2 regions of the Agromyces cerinus genome follow, and region 2 is predicted to be linked to the other one. Evidence: riboswitches for the same ligand, from Rfam matches in the RefSeq annotation. Region 2 holds a riboswitch; the other holds the start of a gene.

Region 1 (5,513 bases), 1.1 Mb from region 2:
CGGTGCCGATGCGGGTGAGGAGCTCGCGCGACCGCCAGCGGATCGGATCCGTCTTGAGCCCGGCGGCGAGCTCGATCGAGGCGCGCACTCTGCCGCCGAGCGGCGCCAGCAGGCCGCCCATGGTGAGCGCGAGCGTCGACTTGCCGGCACCGTTCGGCCCCGTGAGCACTGTCGAGGCGCCACGCGGCAAGGCGAGCGAGAGGCCGCTGCGCACGACGGCGTCGCTGCGGCGGCCGATCGCAAGTTCGACGGCATCGAGATCGACGACGGATGCCGCGGGCGCGGGCCGCGCGGCGGAAACCGCTGGTCGCACGCCCGGCACCCACACCCCTGCGGCGAGCAGGGCGTCGCGCTGCGTCGAGATGACGTGCTGCGGCTCGCCGTCGGCGATGAGCCGCCCGTCGCGACCGAGCACGACGACACGCGTCACGAGGTCGATCCAGACGTCGACGCGATGCTCGACGACGACGAAGGTCGCGCCGGTTCGATCGAGCGTACGAGCGACCGCCTGCCGCACCTCGTGGACGCCTGCGGGGTCGAGGTTCGCCGTCGGCTCGTCGAGCAGCAGCAGGCCTGGGCCCATCGCGAGGGCGCCCGCCAGCGCGAGACGCTGCTTCTGGCCGCCGGAGAGGACGCTCGTGGAGTGGTCGAGTGGGAGGTCGAGGCCGACCTCGTCGAGGGCACGACGCACGCGCGGCCAGATCTCGTCACGCGGAACGCCGAGGTTCTCGCAGCCGAACGCCACATCGTCGCCGACCCTCGCGAGGATCACCTGCGAGTCGGGATCCTGCAGCACGAGACTCGCCCGCCCGCGCACGGCTCCGGGCCACTCGCCGTCGATGAGCAGCGAGCCGGTCTCCTCGCCCTCTTCAGCCCCGCCGTGTACTCCGGCGAGTGCATGCAGGAGCGTCGACTTACCCGACCCCGATGGCCCGAGCAGCAGCACCCGCTCCCCCGCGGCGATGACGAGGTCGATGCCGTCGAGCGCAGATCGCTTGCGCCCGGCGTGCCGCCACCCCCACCCGCGCGCCTCCACGCGCGCGGGCCGGGTGGCACCGGTTTCGCGCGACACGTCAGACCCGCTGGGCCACGTCTTGACCGGCGGCGAAGCGATTGAGCGCCCCCGTCGCGGCGAGACCGCGCACGATGAGCCAACCGAGCAGCCCGGCGAGCAGTGCGCCCGAGATGACGACGGTCGCGAAGTAGAGGCCGAGGAACTCCGCCGACTTCGCGAGGTTGCCCGAGGTGAAGAGCTCGAGCGTCCATGCCGCGGCGCCGGCAGCAGCACCCGCGAGCATCGCGGTCAGGAGCCCGAATCGGCGGTACGCGAAGATCGCGAACACCAGTTCGGCACCGAGACCCTGCGCCAGACCGGAGTAGATCGTCTCGATGCCCCACTGGTTGCCGACGAGCGCCGAGACGATCGCCGCGAGCAGCTCGACGAAGAGCGCCGCACCCGGCTTGCGGATGATCAACCCGCCGAGCACGCCGCCGATGAGCCAGATGCCGACGGCGATGCCGCCGAGCCCCGGCGTGAGCGCATCGGCCGCGCTGAACCACGCGTAGCCGATGTTGTTCCAGAAGAGGAAGAGCAGCCCGGTCGCAACGCCGATGACGCTGGCGACGACGATATCGACGACCCGCCAGCGCAGATCGCGCGTCTTGCGGGGCGTGGAGGGGCTGCTGGTTTCTGATGCTGCAGTGTGCACTGTCGTGCCCTTTCGATTCGTGGAAAGAGGCACGGGAAATTGAGATGTGATTGGCCTCCCTGCGCTGGCATGACCCAGATCAGGTTCGACGGTCGAAGGTTGAGAACCTTCCTCTCAGCCCGGCTCACCGGACTCCCGTGTTCGAGCACGAGTATACGCCGATGGCGCGGGCAGCGACGTCGCCGTGGTCACACCGGCACGCACCAACGACGGCTGACCGCGATCCCGGTCGCGGTCAGCGCTTGAGCGCGCGGATCACCATTCGCAGCGCCTTGCCGGTGACCCACACGAGCGGAGTGGCGACGAGCAGCAGCCCGATGAGGTTCGGTTCGAAACGCACATCGCCCGAGCGCCCGACGTATGCGCCGAGCGGAATGGAGAGTCCGCCGCCGCCACCACCACCGGCCTCGTCGCCCGCACCGTCGGAGCCGCTGCCGGCGCCGAAGCCGTAGTACCCGAGCGCCACGGGCACGAGCGTGGTGCCGTCGATGTCGACGGGGTCTCCGTAGGAGGTCTTCACGCCGACGCCGGCGACGGTCTCAGCGAGGTCCAGAACGAGTTCAGCCATGTGTCAACGCTACCGGCGCGCTCGCTCCCGAACCACCCCTTGCGAGATTCGCCGGCACCGGGATTCAGCGAACGTCGCCGGCGCCGGGTTCGTTGCGACGCGACGATTCGACCCGGTCGGCTGCGCGCTTCACGAGCGAGGCGGGCCGCACGACTCCGCGACCGAACCGCGCTGTCACCTCGTCGATCGTGCGCTCGGCCTCGCGCCACTCTTCGTCTGGGTCCCACAGCATCGCCCCGCTGCCCGAGGTCCGGAGCTGTTCCGCCCGCACGCCGATGAGGCGGATGCGGGCCCCGTCTCCGGCGAGCTCGCCGAGCGCAGCGGATGCCTCGTCGTAGATGCGTCTCGCGACGTCGGTCGGCTCCCCCAGGGTGCGTGATCGGGTGACCGTGCGGAAGTCGCCGTAGCGCAGCTTCAGCACGACCGTGCGCCCGACGACCCCGGCACGGCGGAGCCGCACTGCGACATCGTCGGAGAGTCGCAGCAGCTCGCGCCGCAACTGGTCGAGGTCGGTGAGGTCGTACCCGAAGGTGACCTCGTGCCCGATGCTCTTCTCCTCGCGCCCGGTGACGACGTCGCGCGCATCGACGCCCATCGACAGGTGAGCGAGCTTCGCTGCGAGTGCGGGCCCGAGCGCCCGTGCGAGCGCGTCGGCGGGCATGGCGGCCACGTCGCCGACCGTGCGCAGTCCGATGCGGGTGAGCGACTCCTCGGTGACCTTGCCGACCCCCCAGAGCGCGGAGACCGGCAATGGATGGAGGAACTCGAGGGTGCGGTCGGCCGGCACGACGAGCATGCCGTCGGGTTTCGCCCGGCTCGAGGCGACCTTCGCCACGAACTTCGTCGCCGCGACGCCGACCGAGCAGGTGAGGCCGGTCTCGTCGCGCACGCGCCTGCGCAGGCCCCACGCGATCTCGGCCGGGCTGCCGTGGAGGCGCCGGGCGCCGGAGACGTCGAGGAACGCCTCGTCGATCGAGAGCTTCTCGACCAGCGGCGTGACCTCTTCGAAGATCTGCATGACGCGGCGCGAGTACTCGGTGTAGCTCGCGTAGTCGCCGCGCAGCACGATCGCGTTCGGGCAGCGCTGCAGGGCGATGGACATGGGCATGGCCGAGTTGACGCCGTACCTGCGTGCCTCGTAGCTCGCGGCGGAGACGACGCCGCGCCCCGCAGTGCCGCCGACCAGCACGGGCTTGCCTCGGAGGTCTGGCCGCTTCAACAGCTCGACGGAGACGAAGAAGGCGTCCATGTCGACGTGCAGGATCGGTGTCGCCGAGTCGTCGACCGGACCGGTGGTCACTTGGCGCGACGAGCCGTCCTGCTTGCTCATGCTGCGACCCTATCCGCTGCCGCCGTCATCGTCGGACCAGGTCGGCGCCGGGCGCCCCCGCTCGAGCCGTGCTGCTCGCGCGGGGGCGCTCGGGGGGATCGCCTACTTCGTGGGGTAGACCGCGACTTCCGGCAGGCCCAGGTAGTTGGTGCCCGCCAGCTGCACCATCACGTAGCGCCCGTCGACCGGCGTGGCAACGGTGGTCGGCGCCGCCATCTGCCCGGTCTCGTGGTGCGACCACACGCCAGGCACCGCCGCTTGCTCCTCCGGGGTCAGCGAGGTGTCGAACGGCTCATCCGAGATGAACAGGTAGTAGTCGGTGTTCCGCGCGGTGCAGCAGTCCGTGCGGTTGAACAGCTCGACGCTCGAGAGACCCGTCACCGCTCCCAGATCGAGCTGCCACCAGGCGTTCGTCTCCGAATTCGTGTGCGCCAGCGTCGAGTAGTCGCCGTCGACAGCTCTCGACGCCGCGAGCACGGTGCTCACGTCCGTGTAGGTGCTCGACTGGGTCGCGGGCTTGCCGAGCGCGATGTTCTCGCCGGGCGGGTTCTGCCGGAGCTCACCGATCTCGGCGAGGCGGGCGAGGTGCGACGCCGGAATGCTGCCGTCCTTGTCGGGACCGACGTTCAGCAGGTACAGCGAGTTGCCCGCGTTCAGACGGTTGAGCGAGCTGACGATCTGACGAGCGCCCTTGGGTGCGCCGGTGTTCGTCGTGTGGAACCAGGTCGAGTTCGAGTCGAGCGTGTCGGACGCGTCCTTGGGCCGGGTGTCGTCGGCCGGCGGGAAGCCCTGAACCGGCACCTCCCAGACGAGCACGTCCGTCGTGTCGAGCGAGGAGAAGTGGTCGTTGTTCGCGACCACCGTCTCGGGCGAGACCTGGTGGATGAACTGGCGCAGGCCCTCGTACTCGACCTGGGTGTACGGGATGTGCCAGCCCCACCCGTCGAACCAGAGGTAGTCGATGGTGCCGTACTGGGTCAGGATCTCGCGGAGCTGGTTCTTGATCAGCGACACCGGTTCGCCGTTGTGCCGGTCCCAGATCGAGTAGTAGAGCCCGACGCCGAGATCGGCATCGCGCATCGCATCGACGTAGTCGGCGACGAGGTCGCCCTCACCGTCCTGGTAGGGGCTGTTCGCGATCGAGTAGTCGGAGTAGCGCGTCGGCCAGAGTGCATGACCGTCGTGGTGCTTCGCGGTCAGCACGCCGAAATCCATGCCGGCCGACGTCATCGCATCGGTCCACACCTTCGGGTCGACGTCGGCCCCGGGATCGAATGCGCTCGCCGGCGTGTTCGGATCTGCCCACTGCACGTTCGTCATGGTGCCCATGCCGTAGTGCAGGAACATGCCGAAGGGGTTCTCGGCCACGAACTCGGCGCCTTCCTCCGTGCCATCGCTCGGCGCGAGCTTCTCGTTGCCGAACGCCTGCACCTCGGCAAGCGCAAGCGGGCCGTCGTCGGCCGACTGGATGCGGAGATAGCGCGCCTGCTCGTTCACCTTCACCGTGATCGACGCATCGGCCGAACCTTCGACGTGCCGCGCCTTCACACCGTGCTGGTCCAAGGTCGCTGTGAGGTCCTCCGACGCGAACGGCGTCGACGAGGTCAGTACGTAGAAGTCGCCCAGTCGCTCCTCAGCACCGTTCCAAACGACGAGGTGCTTGATCATCTTGCGGGCGCTGAGATCGGCACCCCACCACGCGTGCTGGTCGGCACCGGTCAGCGCGACGTCGGCCCCGCCCGTCTCACCGTCCTGTGCATACTCCGCGATGCGATCGCCCTGCGTCGAGCTCTGCGACGTGCGCGCCGCTGCCATGAGGTTGCGGAGCTGGTGCGGGCCCGGTGCGACCTCGGCGGGCGTCGACGTCGCATCCACCTCCTCGGCGGATGCGCTGGTCATCGGCTGC
Region 2 (5,513 bases):
GGCACCTTCTTCGATGCGCTGCCGTACGACCCCGAGGTCGTCGCCACCGCGCCGGCCACCCCCGAGGCGCCCGGCGCCACGGTCGCCGGCACCGACGTGACCGTCTCGTGGGCGGCACCCGCCGACGGCGGCTCGCCCATCACGGAGTACCTCGTCTCGCTGAACGGCGCCGCCCCGGTCTCGGTGCCCGCCGGCACGACGACGCGCACCTTCACCGGGCTCGCCGCCGGCGAGTACACGGCGACCGTCGCCGCACGGAACACGGTCGGCACGTCTGCGGCATCCGCTGCCTCGACCGCCGTGACCGTGGTGGCGGCACCCGCCGTCGACCCGACGACGGTGAAGGGCACGGTCACGGTGACCGGCGACCTCGTGCCGGGCGGCCGCATCACGGTCGTCGGCGAGAGCCTGGCGCCGGGCACCGACGGCTTCGCGGTCGAGCTCCACTCGACGCCGCAGACGCTCGGCTCGGCGACGACGAACAGCGACGGCGGGTTCACCTTCACGGGAACCATCCCGGCTGCGACGCCCGCAGGCGCGCACACGATCGTCGTCACGATCGACGGCGTCGAGGTCGCGAACTCGTCGATCACGGTCGCCGCGGCCGGCTCCGGCGAGGAGACGACGAGCGCGGGGCTCGCGTCCACGGGCGCCCCGCTCGTCGACGTGCTCGGATGGCTCGCGCTCGCCCTGCTCGCCGCGGGCGGCGCGGCGTACGGGATCGTGCGGGTACGGGCTCGACGCGTGAGCTGACGACCGCACGAACCGATCGGGGGTGGATGCCATGCGGCATCCGCCCCCGTTCTCGTTGCCGTCGTCGACCACTAGGCTCGACCGCAGTGACACGGGGTGCCGTGCGCCGCTTCACCCGAAGCGGGCATGGCTGAGAACACACCCGTCGAACCTGATCTAGTTCGAACTAGCGAAGGGATGTCGCGTTGAGCGATCGTCTGTCCATCGACCCTGCCCGGCACTCCGCCGAACTGCTGAACCTCGTTCGCGAGGCGACGCCGCTCGTGCAGTGCATCACCAACAAGGTCGTCACGAACGTGACGGCCAACACCCTGCTCGCGCTCGGCGCAGCGCCCGCGATGGTCGACATCCGCGGCGAGTCCGGCGTCTTCGCGGGCATCGCCTCGGGGCTCCTCGTGAACCTCGGCACCCCCACCGAGGAGCAGCGCGACGCCGCACGCGAGGCGGTGCCCGCGGCGAACGCGGCCGGCACGCCCTGGGTGCTCGACCCGGTCGCGGTCGGCAGCCTGCCCGTGCGCACGGCGCTCGCGCACGAACTGCTCGTGCTCCGCCCCACCGTGATCCGCGGCAACGCGAGCGAGGTCATCGCCCTCACCGGAGCCGGCAGCGGCGGCCGCGGGGTCGACGCCTCCGATTCCACCGATTCGGCAGCGGATGCCGCGGCTCACCTCGCTGCAGCGCACGACTCGGTCGTGGCAGTGTCGGGCCCGGTCGATCTCATCACCGACGGCCGCCGCATCGCCCGCGTGGCGAACGGCGACCCCCTGCTCACGCTCGTGACGGGCGGCGGCTGCGCGCTCGGGGCCGTCACCGCGGCGTTCCTCGCCGTCGCCGATGACCCGTTCGCGGGCGCCGTCGCGGCGACGCTCGTCTACACGGTCGCCGCCGAGATCGCAGCCGCCGCACCCGGAGGAGTGGGCACCGTCGGCCCCGGCACGTTCGCACCCCGATTCCTCGACGCACTCGCGCAGCTCACGGCCGAACAGGTCGTCGAGCGCGCCCGCGTGCGCGTCTCGGTCGTCGACGCGAGCGGCGTCGCCGCGCTGGTGCGCTCGTGAGCGCGCGCACAGCCCTCGACCTCTCGACCTACCTCGTCACCGATGCCGCGCTCTGCGGCGAGCGCGGTGTCGTCTCGGTCGTGGCCGAGGCCGTCGCGGGCGGCGTGCGCGTGGTGCAGGTGCGCGACAAGAGCACCGAGGCATCCGCTCTGCTCGCCCAGCTCGAAGCGCTCGCGGAGGTCATCGACGGGAGGGCGGTGCTGCTCGTGAACGACCGCCTCGACCTCGCGATCGCAGCACGGGCGAGCGGCCTGCCGGTCGACGGCGTGCACCTCGGCCAGGGAGACGCTGCCGCGGCCATCGCCCGTGACCGGCTCGGCCCCGACGCCGTCGTCGGCCTCACGGCGAACACGCCCGCCCACCTCGAGGCACTGCGCCGGATGCCCCGCGGCACCGTCGACTACCTCGGCGTCGGCGTCATCCGGCCGACATCGACGAAGCCCGACCATCCGCCGGCCCTCGGCATCGACGGCTTCGCCCGATTCGCCGCAGAGACGGAGCTGCCGTGCGTCGCGATCGGCGGCATCACGGCGTCCGACATCGCGCCGCTCCGCGAGGCCGGCGCCGCCGGTGCGGCACTCGTGTCGGCGATCTGCGCGGCCGACGACCCACGAGCCGTGGCCCGAGATCTCGCGAACCGATGGGAGGCGGCGCGATGACCGCTCGAGTGCTGAGCATCGCCGGCAGCGACCCCTCGGGCGGCGCCGGCATCCAGGCCGACCTGAAGTCGATCTCCGCGGTCGGGGGCTACGGCATGGCTGCGATCACGGCCCTCACCGCGCAGAACACCCGCGGTGTGCGCGACGTGCACGTGCCGCCCGCGAGCTTCCTCGCGGCGCAGCTCGATGCGATCTCCGACGACATCACGATCGACGCCGTGAAGCTCGGCATGCTCGCGAACGCCGAGGTCATCCGCACGGTCGCCGACTGGCTCGAGCGCACCCGTCCGCCCGTCGTCGTGCTCGACCCCGTCATGGTCGCGACGAGCGGCGACCGCCTGCTCGACGCCGACGCCGAAGCGGCGATGCGCGAGCTGCTGCCGCTCGCCGACCTCGTCACCCCGAACCTCGGCGAGCTCGCGGTCCTCGCGGGCTCCGGCGACGGGCCACCGGTCGTGGCGGAGACCTGGGCCGAGGCGATCGCGCAGGCCGAGAGCGTCTCGGCGCGGTACGGGGTGCGGGTGCTCGCGAAGGGCGGCCACCTCGCCGACGATGTCGCGCCCGACGCGCTCGTCGACGCAGGCACCGCGACGATCGTCGACTTCGGCGGCGATCGCATCGCCACCACGGCGACGCACGGCACCGGTTGCTCGCTCTCGGCCGCGATCGCGACCCTCGCCGCCGAGCACGGCGACTGGTCGGCCGCGATCGCCGAGGCACGCCGCTGGCTGCGCGAATCGCTGCGGCACGGCGAGGCGCTCGGGGTCGGCGGCGGGCACGGCCCCATCAACCACTTCGCCGGTCTCTGGGCGCGCGGCGGCACCCGCACCGCGCCGATTCCGGCCGAGGTCGAGGCCGAATGGTGGGCCGGCATCGCCGATGTGCGGCACGAGATCGACGAACTCCCGTTCATCCGCAGCCTCGCCGACGGTTCGCTCGAGCGCGAACCGTTCCTCGGCTACCTCGCCCAGGATGCGCTCTACCTCCGCGACTACGCTCGCGTGCTCGCGGAGGCCGCGAGGCTGGCACCGGATGCCCCGGCGCAGGCGTTCTGGGCGAACTCCGCGCACGGCTCGATCGTCGGCGAGCTCGAGCTGCACGAGAGCTGGCTCGGCCCGGCGGCCGGGCGCAGCGCACTCGACGGGGCGGGCGAGAGTCCGGTCGCCGAGCCCGACGGCGCCACGACCGCGTACCTCGACCACCTGCTCGCGACGGCGGCGCGCGGCGACTACGCCGTGCTCGTCGCGGCGCTGCTGCCGTGCTTCTGGATCTACACCGACCTCGGCGAGCGCCTCGCCGCCGGCGAGTTCGGGGCGCAGGCACTCGATCCGGAGCATCCGTACGCCTCATGGCTCGCGACCTACGCCGACCCGGCGTTCGCGATCGCGACCCGGGAGGCGATCGCGATCGTCACCTCGGCCGCATCGCACGCGACACCGGCGATCCGTGAGCGGATGCACCGGGCGTTCGTCGCCTCGGCACGGCACGAACTGGCGTTCTTCGCGGCTCCGCTCGCGGCGGGCTCGGTGGCCGGGGCGACGGCCGGGGCGGTGACCGCGTGAGCCCTGCAGCGACGGCACTCGAGAACGCGCCCGTCGATGGCACCTCCGCCGACTCGGCCCGAAGCCGCCGGGCCGTCACCGCGGCGGCCTTCGGCACCGTGCTCGAGTGGTACGACTTCTTCCTCTACGGCACGGCCGCGGCGCTCGTCTTCCCGACGCTGTTCTTCCCCGCCGACGATCCGCTCACGAGCCTGCTGCTCTCGTTCGCGGTGTTCGCGACGGGCTTCGTCGCGCGCCCGCTCGGCGGCCTGGTCTCGGGGTACCTCGGCGACCGATTCGGCCGACGACGCGTGCTCGTGGCGACGCTGCTGACGATGGGCGTCGCGACCGCCCTCATCGGCCTGCTGCCGACGCACGCACAGGTCGGGGCGCTCGCGCCCGTGCTGCTCGTCGTGCTGCGGCTCGTGCAGGGGCTCGCGACGGGCGGCGAGTGGAGCGGCGCCGTGCTGCTCGCGCTCGAGCAGTCGCCTCTGCGGCGCGGGTTCCGCGGGGCGTTCATCTCGAGCGCGGTGTACGTGGGACTCATCCTCGGCAACCTCGCCTTCGTGGTGCTCGTCGCCGTGCTCGACGAGCAGGCGCTCTACGACTGGGGCTGGCGGGTGCCGTTCGTCGCGAGCCTCGTGCTCGTCGCGATCGGCTGGAGGCTGCGCCGCAGGGTCGACGAGTCGCCCGAGTTCGTCGCGATGCTCGAGGCCCGCCGGGAAGCCAGGCGGCCCGTCGCCGAGGTGCTGCGCCGGCCCCGCGGCATCCTCGCCGTCTTCCTCGTGCGCGTCGGGGTCAACACGACCTTCTACGTCGTCTCGGTGTTCTGCCTGAGCTACGCGTCGACGGTCGTCGGAATGCCTCGCGAGGTCACCCTCACCGCGCTGCTCATCGGTGCAGCGGTCGCCGCGGTGCTGTGCCCGTTCTGGGGCGCGCTCGGCGACCGCATCGGCCAGCGCCGCCTCGTCGTGTGGAGCCTCGTCGCCTTCGCCCTGCTGGCCGCGCCGCTCTTCCTCGTGCTCGACACGGGGTCCGCGGCGCTCGTCATCGGCGTCGTGGTCGTGGCGATCGGCATCGTGAACTCGGCCTCCGACGGGGTGCAGCCCGCCTACTTCACCGCGATGTTCGACACGCGCGTGCGGTACTCGGGCATCTCGATCGGACGCGAGGCCGGAGCGATCGTCGGCGGCGGGCTCGCCCCGCTCGCGGCGACCGCGCTGCTCGCCCAGGTCGGGCACTGGTGGCCGATCGCCGTCATGATGGCCGTCGCCGCGATCGTCGGGCTCGTCGGCACGGCGATCGCGCCGCGCGAGCGCGGGTAGGCGCGGGCTCGGCGGCACGGACGACGCCCGAGCTCGATGCTCGTGCGTCGACCCATCGGACCCGAACGGGCCCACCTCCATCGGAGGCGGGCCCGTTCGGTCTGCTGCAGCGGGTTCTACGCGCCGAGCAGCGTCAGCGAGTCGATGACGCGGTTCGAGAAGCCCCACTCGTTGTCA

Evidence for each region. Region 2 has a riboswitch for thiamine pyrophosphate ahead of thiM (hydroxyethylthiazole kinase). Riboswitches for the same ligand answer to the same signal wherever they lie in the genome.
Region 1: it holds a riboswitch for thiamine pyrophosphate, as region 2 does, so the genes downstream of both, JOE59_RS05035 (ECF transporter S component) here and thiM (hydroxyethylthiazole kinase) in region 2, are expected to answer to the same signal.

The regions. Positions count from the first base shown of each region.
Region 1 covers NZ_JAFBCT010000001.1:1,115,910-1,121,422, reverse strand. Annotated here, with positions in the region: gene JOE59_RS05040 (ABC transporter ATP-binding protein) at 1-1,072, opposite strand, end outside; gene JOE59_RS05035 (ECF transporter S component) at 1,074-1,709, opposite strand; TPP riboswitch at 1,749-1,858, opposite strand; gene JOE59_RS05030 (hypothetical protein) at 1,945-2,277, opposite strand; gene JOE59_RS05025 (DNA polymerase IV) at 2,342-3,607, opposite strand; gene JOE59_RS05020 (alpha-L-fucosidase) at 3,710-5,513, opposite strand, start outside.
Region 2 covers NZ_JAFBCT010000001.1:23,477-28,989, reverse strand. Annotated here, with positions in the region: gene JOE59_RS19020 (fibronectin type III domain-containing protein) at 1-753, shown strand, start outside; TPP riboswitch at 836-948, shown strand; gene thiM (hydroxyethylthiazole kinase) at 939-1,811, shown strand; gene thiE (thiamine phosphate synthase) at 1,808-2,470, shown strand; gene JOE59_RS00115 (bifunctional hydroxymethylpyrimidine kinase/phosphomethylpyrimidine kinase) at 2,467-4,032, shown strand; gene JOE59_RS00110 (MFS transporter) at 4,029-5,336, shown strand; gene gap (type I glyceraldehyde-3-phosphate dehydrogenase) at 5,453-5,513, opposite strand, start outside.